DNA from 2 places in the Asticcacaulis sp. SL142 genome. Region 2 is predicted to be linked to the other one. Evidence: riboswitches for the same ligand, from Rfam matches in the RefSeq annotation. Region 2 holds a riboswitch; the other holds the start of a gene.
The links. A riboswitch is a leader RNA that binds a small molecule or an ion and turns the genes downstream of it on or off. The one in region 2 is predicted to bind cobalamin.
Positions count from the first base shown of each region.

Region 1: linked by a shared signal. The riboswitch ahead of OVA03_RS08505 (TonB-dependent receptor plug domain-containing protein) and the one ahead of metE (5-methyltetrahydropteroyltriglutamate--homocysteine S-methyltransferase) in region 2 are both predicted to bind cobalamin.

Region 1 is NZ_CP113061.1:1,865,553-1,868,965, reverse strand. It holds gene OVA03_RS08505 (TonB-dependent receptor plug domain-containing protein) at 1-1,300, opposite strand, end outside; cobalamin riboswitch at 1,413-1,597, opposite strand; gene OVA03_RS08500 (DUF2608 domain-containing protein) at 1,712-2,614, shown strand; gene OVA03_RS08495 (sulfate/molybdate ABC transporter ATP-binding protein) at 2,611-3,413, opposite strand, start outside.
Region 2 is NZ_CP113061.1:2,110,692-2,114,104, reverse strand. It holds gene OVA03_RS09565 (NADPH cytochrome P450 oxidoreductase family protein) at 1-1,166, shown strand, start outside; cobalamin riboswitch at 1,276-1,466, shown strand; gene metE (5-methyltetrahydropteroyltriglutamate--homocysteine S-methyltransferase) at 1,574-3,413, shown strand, end outside.

The sequences.
Region 1 (3,413 bases), 250 kb from region 2:
TATTAGTGGCCTCTTCGGGCTTCAACGCGACATTGCCCGACCAGCCGTCATAAAGCTGATAAAGGCTGGGGGCCTTAAAGCCCTGACCCAGACTGGCGTGCAGAACCACGGCATCACTAAGCGCATAGGCGGCGGCGATCTGGCCGATGGTGTTATCGCCAAAGGTCGAGTGGTCGTCGCGGCGGACGCTGGCGTTCAATGTCAGGGCGTTGATATCCTGACGGACCTGCGCGAACAGGCCGTTTAGCGTTACCGATTTGACAAGGCCGGTGGCGATGATTTTAGAACGCTCAGACGATGCCCCAAAGACGAACTGGGTGGCTTCCGACAGTGTGAACGCGCCGGTATAGTCATAGCTGAATTGCCGACCCTCAAAAGGATAAGAGGTCGCATTGGCCAGATCCGAGGTTTCGCGCTCGGTCTTGGTCTGGCTGATGGTGACGCTGTTTTTCAGGCGGCCCTCAAGCATCTGGTTATAGTAACCGACGCTGGCGACACTTTCATCCTGTGTACCAAAATCAAGAGTATCGGCCAGAGCAAACGACGCATCATAGCCGTCAAAATCATAGTCGCTTTCGGTGTGGCTCAGGCGGGCCCGCAGGCCCGATGTCTCGGTCAGGGCGTAGTTCAGATAACCGTTGAGGTGCTTTTGTTCAAAGCCGTCTTTCTCGGAACCCGTGCGCAACGATGACACACCTTCATCGTCGATATAGGCCCCTGACAGGCCCCAGGTCAGACGATCCGCCTTGCCGCCGATTGAGGCGCGGGCCGTGATGTAATCCTCAAGCCCCTCAACCGATACACGCGCTTCGAATGGCTTTTTCGGGGTGCGGGTGGTGATGGCGACCACGCCGCCGATGGCCTGAGAGCCCCACAGGGTCGATAGCGGCCCGCGCAGGACTTCGACCCGCTCGGCGTCATTCAGCGCCAATAGGCCGAGGTTCAGACCGCCGCCGATTTGCGACGGGTCACCCAGTTTCACACCATCGATCAGGAACAGGCTGCGGTCGCTTTCCGCACCTCTGAAACGGGCGGTGCCGACCTGACCGGGGCCGCCGGTTTGGGCGATCGAAACGGACGGCGACTGGGCGATCAGGTCGCTGAGGAACAGTTCCTGACGGGTTTCAATGGTCTCGGCATCAAATACGGTGACGCTCTGGCCGACCTTGGACAGGGCGACAGGCTCACGGGTCACGGTGACCACGACTTCAGTAATTTCACCGCTATGGGCGTGGCCGGCCACGGTCATCAGGGCCAAGGCCGAGGCGGTGGTAAGCGCGGCAATAAGGTAGGTTCGCATGGGTCGTATAGTCTTTCGCAGACGAAGCAACAGCCACGGATCATCGATCCGCGCTGTCAAACATATCGCCGCTCAGGAAAGGCTCCCGCTCTTGTGACACACCCCGATCACGCAAAGGACGACAGCAAAGGGCAGGTCTCCTGACTTGCGCCTCAGACATTTGCGGCCGCCTTCCCGAAGTTACCTTCAGTGGCATATGGCCGAAAACTCAGCGCTTACAGTTGCGGGGACAGTCCGGGGTTTACACCCGGTTCCCTATTAAGCCGTTCTCACGGCACCTCTTGCACGGCCGGGGCATTAGGCCGTTTGCGGTCGGGGGTCAAGGGTTTAGATGCGGTTTTTGGACGCTTAAGCCTTGACCCTGCGGGCATTTTCGGGTTTGCCAGAGGTATCTTATGAAACGAGGGTGTGATGAAAATTTGGGCAGGGATATGTGCGGCGGCGTGGATGATGGCCTCAACTGTGGTCGCGCAGGCTGCGGGGTTTACCTCTATCACCGACCTGAAAATCGCCACCGATCTGGCCCACAGCCTTAAGGCCGATAAATCAAAGCGCGTGCTGGTGGTGTTTGACATTGATGACACCCTGCTGACCGTGCCGGGCGACCTGGGCTCCGAAGGCTGGCTGGGTGGCAAGCTTGACGGGGCACAAGGCGAGCAGCGCAATGTGATCCTTTATGAGCAGGCCCTGTGGCTGACCCTGGCGGGTCTGAAGCCCACGCAGGATGACGGTCCGCAGCGGGTGCGCGACCTGCAATCGGCAGGGATTCCGGTCTATACCCTAAGCGCGCGCGGGTCCGAGTTACGCGGGGCGACCGAGCGGGCGCTGATGGCCGTTGGCTATGATTTCAGTGGCGCTCCGGAATGTGAAAAGCCGCTATGCACCCGTCGCGGGCGTCTGGGCGATGACGAAATTCGCAAGGCTGCCGGAAAGGTCAAGGTGACCCTGCCCGAGGGACCGCACCGCGACATTACCGTCTCAGACGGTATCATGCTGGCCGCTGGTCAGGACAAGGGCGTGATGGTTCAGCTTCTGGCGGCATCTATCAGCCGGAAACCCTTTACCGATATCGTCTTTGTTGACGACAGCCGCCGCAATATCGATGATGTTGTGCGCGCCGCGACCACCACGTCGAATCTCACATTCCACGTTTTCCGCTATGAGAAAATCTGGCTGCGTAACGTCGATTTGCATGACAATCCGGCCCGCCTCAAGGCCGCCGATGCGCAGTCGGACGCTATCCGCGCCAGCCTGTGCGCGGCGTTCGACAGCGTACTATGCGGCTATAGCTACGGGTTTGGACGCAGGGATTAATTCCCGAACACATAGACCTTGGTAGGGCGGACGTAGACGGTATCGCCCAGTTTCAGGTCGCTGGCGTCGGAATCGTGGGCGTGCTGGGTCTCGAACACCGTGCCGTCCTCGGCCTGCACTTCAAGGCGCAGATTGGCACCGGCCGGCAGGATCGATAACACCTTACCCTTAAAGCCCGGCCCGTCTTTGGACAGGTGGGCATCGAACGGGCGGAAACGAACCACTTGTGGCCCTGTCAATTCACCTGAAACAACGGCGGGTGCGGTAAAGCCCTCGAATTTCGCTTCTGCGCCACTGACCGTCGCCGTGACCTGATTATTGGTGCCGAGGAAATCGAACACGAAGCTGGAGACCGGTTTACGGTAAAGCTCAAGCGGTTTGCCGATCTGCTCAATCTGGCCATCTTTCAGCACCACGACGCGGTCGGCAAGGTCGAGGGCTTCTTCCTGATCATGGGTGACGAAGATGGTGGTCACGCCGGTTTCGTCATGGATGCGGCGCAGCCAGCGGCGCAAATCCTTGCGCACCAGAGCATCGAGCGCGCCGAACGGTTCATCCAGCAACAGAATGCGCGGCGAAATGGCCAGCGCCCGTGCCAATGCCACCCGCTGACGCTGACCGCCGGACAGTTGTGATGGGAAGCGCTTACCCAGGTCTTCAAGCTGAATCAGTTTCAATAAGCTCTGAACCTTGGCCTTGATCTCAGCCTTTGAAGGGCGATCTTTGGCCGGGCGGACGCTAAGGCCAAAGGCGATGTTCTGCTCGACCGTCATGTGGCGGAACAGGGCGTAGGATTGAA
Region 2 (3,413 bases):
AAGAGATTGCGACGGCGACACTTAAGCGCCTCACAGACGGCGGGCAGGTCGCGCGCATTATCGATATGGCTGACCTGAAACTGAGTGATCTGGAAAGCGCGCAGCATGTCCTGTGTGTGGCCTCGACGACTGGCGATGGCGATGCGCCTGATAGTGTCTTGGGGTTCGAGGCCAAGGTCATGAACGATGGCGCGGTTCTCAGTCACCTTGATTATGCGGTGCTGGCTCTTGGCGATAAGTCCTATGCCGATTTTTGTGCGTTTGGGCGTAAGGTTTATGACTGGCTGCGGGCCAGCGGGGCCAAGCCCTATTTTGAGGTGATCGAGGTCGATGATCTTGATCCGGTGGCGCTGAACCGGTGGTATGGAAATCTGTCGGATCTAGGGGCCAAGTCGGAGGCATTTGATCCCAAAGCGGCTTACGGTGCATGGCAATTGAAAGCGCGCGAATGCCTTAACCCCGACAGTGACGCCTCGAAACTTTACCGAGTGGTTCTGGAGCCCGAAAGCGGCGACTTGCCGGATTGGCAGGCCGGTGATCTGGCAGAAATCATGACCCCAGATGGCCATGTCCGTGACTATTCGCTGGCGTCCCTGCCGGTCCAAGGCGCGGTTGAACTCTATGTGCGGGCGGTCATCAAGGATGACGGTGCGCGCGGTCTGGGGTCGGGCCTGCTGACCCATGACTTAAGTGTCGGTCAGACGGTTATGCTGCGCACAAAACCGCACAAAAATTTCCATACCCCTGAAGGTGACGGGCCGCTGCTGCTGATCGCGGCGGGGTCGGGCCTTGCCGGGCTCAATGCCCATATTGATGCGCGGTTGTCGGTGGGCCATAAGGCCAATTGGGTCATCTATGGCGAGCGCCATCCGATCCGCGATGGCGCCCTGTGCAAGGCGCTGACGGCGCGCGTGCAGGCCGGTGAGTTGAGCGATCTCAGTTTGTGTTTCTCCCGGCCCGACAGCTGCCAGCGCACCTATGTGCAGGATGCCCTGAGTACCGCCTCTGATCGGGTGCGCGATTTTCTGACGGGTGGCGGCGCGGTTATGGTCTGCGGCGGGCTGTCGATGGGGCAGGGGGTCGATAAGGCCCTGCGCACGATCATGGGCGATGATTGGGCGGATCAGGCTCTGGCTGACGGACGCTATCGCCGCGATCTTTACTGACAACTAAGGCGAGCACGCACGGTTAGTCCAAATTCAAACGTGATATAATCATATAAAGATATGTTTATATCTTTATTGACTCTTCAGAATGCGCACCCTATAGCTGTGCGGGTCGTGGTTCTGCGTCGGTTGCCAAACCGGCGCGGCTAAGAGGGAAGCCGGTTAAACTCCGGCGCTGCCCCCGCAACTGTGCGCGGTAAGCTAAGGTTCATATGCCATTGGGGGACTTATGCCCCTGAGAAGGCGGACTTAAGCCCTGACCCGTGAGCCAGGAGACCTGCCAGCGACCTCATATTTCACCCGGAGCGGAGGGCTCAGGCGGTGCGTCCTTAGCCCGCAGCCGCTGCGGGCGCGCAGGCGCATGGCCAGAACCTTACGCTCACAGCACAGAGGTTACCGTGTCATCTATTATCCCCGTCGCATCTTTAGGCACCCCGCGTATCGGCCTTAAGCGCGAACTTAAATTCGCCCTCGAATCTTACTGGTCGGGCAAGTCCGACCAAGCAACTCTCCTGCAAACCGCCAAAGATTTGCGTGCCGTCAACTGGGCGCGGCAAAAGGCGCGCGGGGTCGATATCATCCCGTCGAATGATTTTTCCTTATATGATCAGGTGCTGGACACCAGCCTGATGGTCGGGGCGATTCCGGCGATTTATGGCGAGGCGGTTGACCTCGATACCTATTTCGCGATGGCGCGCGGCAGTCAGGCGGGTCACGTCGAGACCTGCGAACATGGCCATGTTCATGGCAACGGGCATGGCGTGTCGGCGCAGGAAATGACCAAATGGTTCGACACCAATTATCACTACATGGTGCCGGAATTTAACGATGATCAGACATTCAAACTGACATCGTTAAAAGCCGTCGAAGAGTTTTTAGAGGCCAAGGCGCTGGGTTATCACACCCGTCCGGTTCTGGTCGGGCCGGTCACCTTCCTTAAGCTGGGCAAGGGGCTGGCGAACCCCCTGTCGTTGATTGAGCGCCTGATCCCGGTCTATGTCGAGGTGCTGAAAGCGCTGGCGGACGCTGGCGCTGACTGGGTGCAGATCGATGAGCCGGTACTGGTGCTGGACGGGGATGCTGAAACGACGGCCGCCCTGCAAAAAACCTACGCAGCATTCGCCAAAGAGGTGCCGCAAATCAGCATAATGCTGGCCAGTTATTTCGGTGGGTTGGGCGATAATCTGGAGACGGCGGTGAACTTGCCGGTCGCGGGTCTGCATGTCGATCTGGTGCGCGCACCGGAGCAGCTTGAAGCGGTTGTGCAGGCTGCACCAAAGACGCTTACCCTTTCGCTGGGTGTCATCGATGGCCGCAATATCTGGCGCGCCAATCTGCCCGCCGTGCTTGAGCGCCTGAAAATTGTCGCCGACCGTGGCAACCTTCAGATCGCGCCGTCCTGTTCGCTGCTGCATGTGCCGATCGACCTTAATCTGGAGACTGCGCGCATTCCGAAAAGCGTGCAGCGGTTTTCGGATTCAAATGCGCGACAAAACAAAGGGCTCGATGAGGATGTCAAATCCTGGCTGGCCTTTTCGCTGCAAAAAATGGACGAATTGTCGGTAATGTCCAAAGCGCTGTCGGGTGGTGATGTGGCCACCGAACTGACCGCCTCGGCAGAGGCCGCCGCGGCCCGCGCCGCCTCGCCCAAGGTCCATGATGCGGCGGTTAAGGCGCGTCTCAAAGCCGTGACGCCAGATCAGGCTCAGCGCAAACATGCCTTTGCCATTCGCGCCGACCTGCAACGTCAGGCGTTTAACCTGCCCGCCTTTCCTACCACCACTATCGGCTCGTTCCCGCAAACCTCTGAGGTGCGCAAGGCCCGTTCGGATCACGCCAAGGGTGCCATCGACGATTCGCAATACGACGCCTTCCTGAAAGCCGAGACTGAACGCGCCATCCGCTGGCAGGAAGACATCGGGCTTGATGTGCTGGTCCACGGCGAGTTCGAGCGCAACGACATGGTGCAGTATTTCGGTGAGCAGTTATCCGGCTTTGCCTTCACCAAACACGGCTGGGTGCAGTCCTATGGTTCGCGTTGCGTGCGCCCGCCGGTGCTGTATGGTGATGTCTCGCGACCTGAACCGATGACGGTTTCATGGTGGCAATATGCCCAAAGCCTCACTGAGAGGCCGGTCAAGGGGATGCTGACCGGGCCGGTGACCATCCTCAATTGGTCGTTTGTGCGTGATGATCAGCCGCGCTCGGAAACTTGCCGCCAGATTGCGCTCGCCATCCGCGATGAGG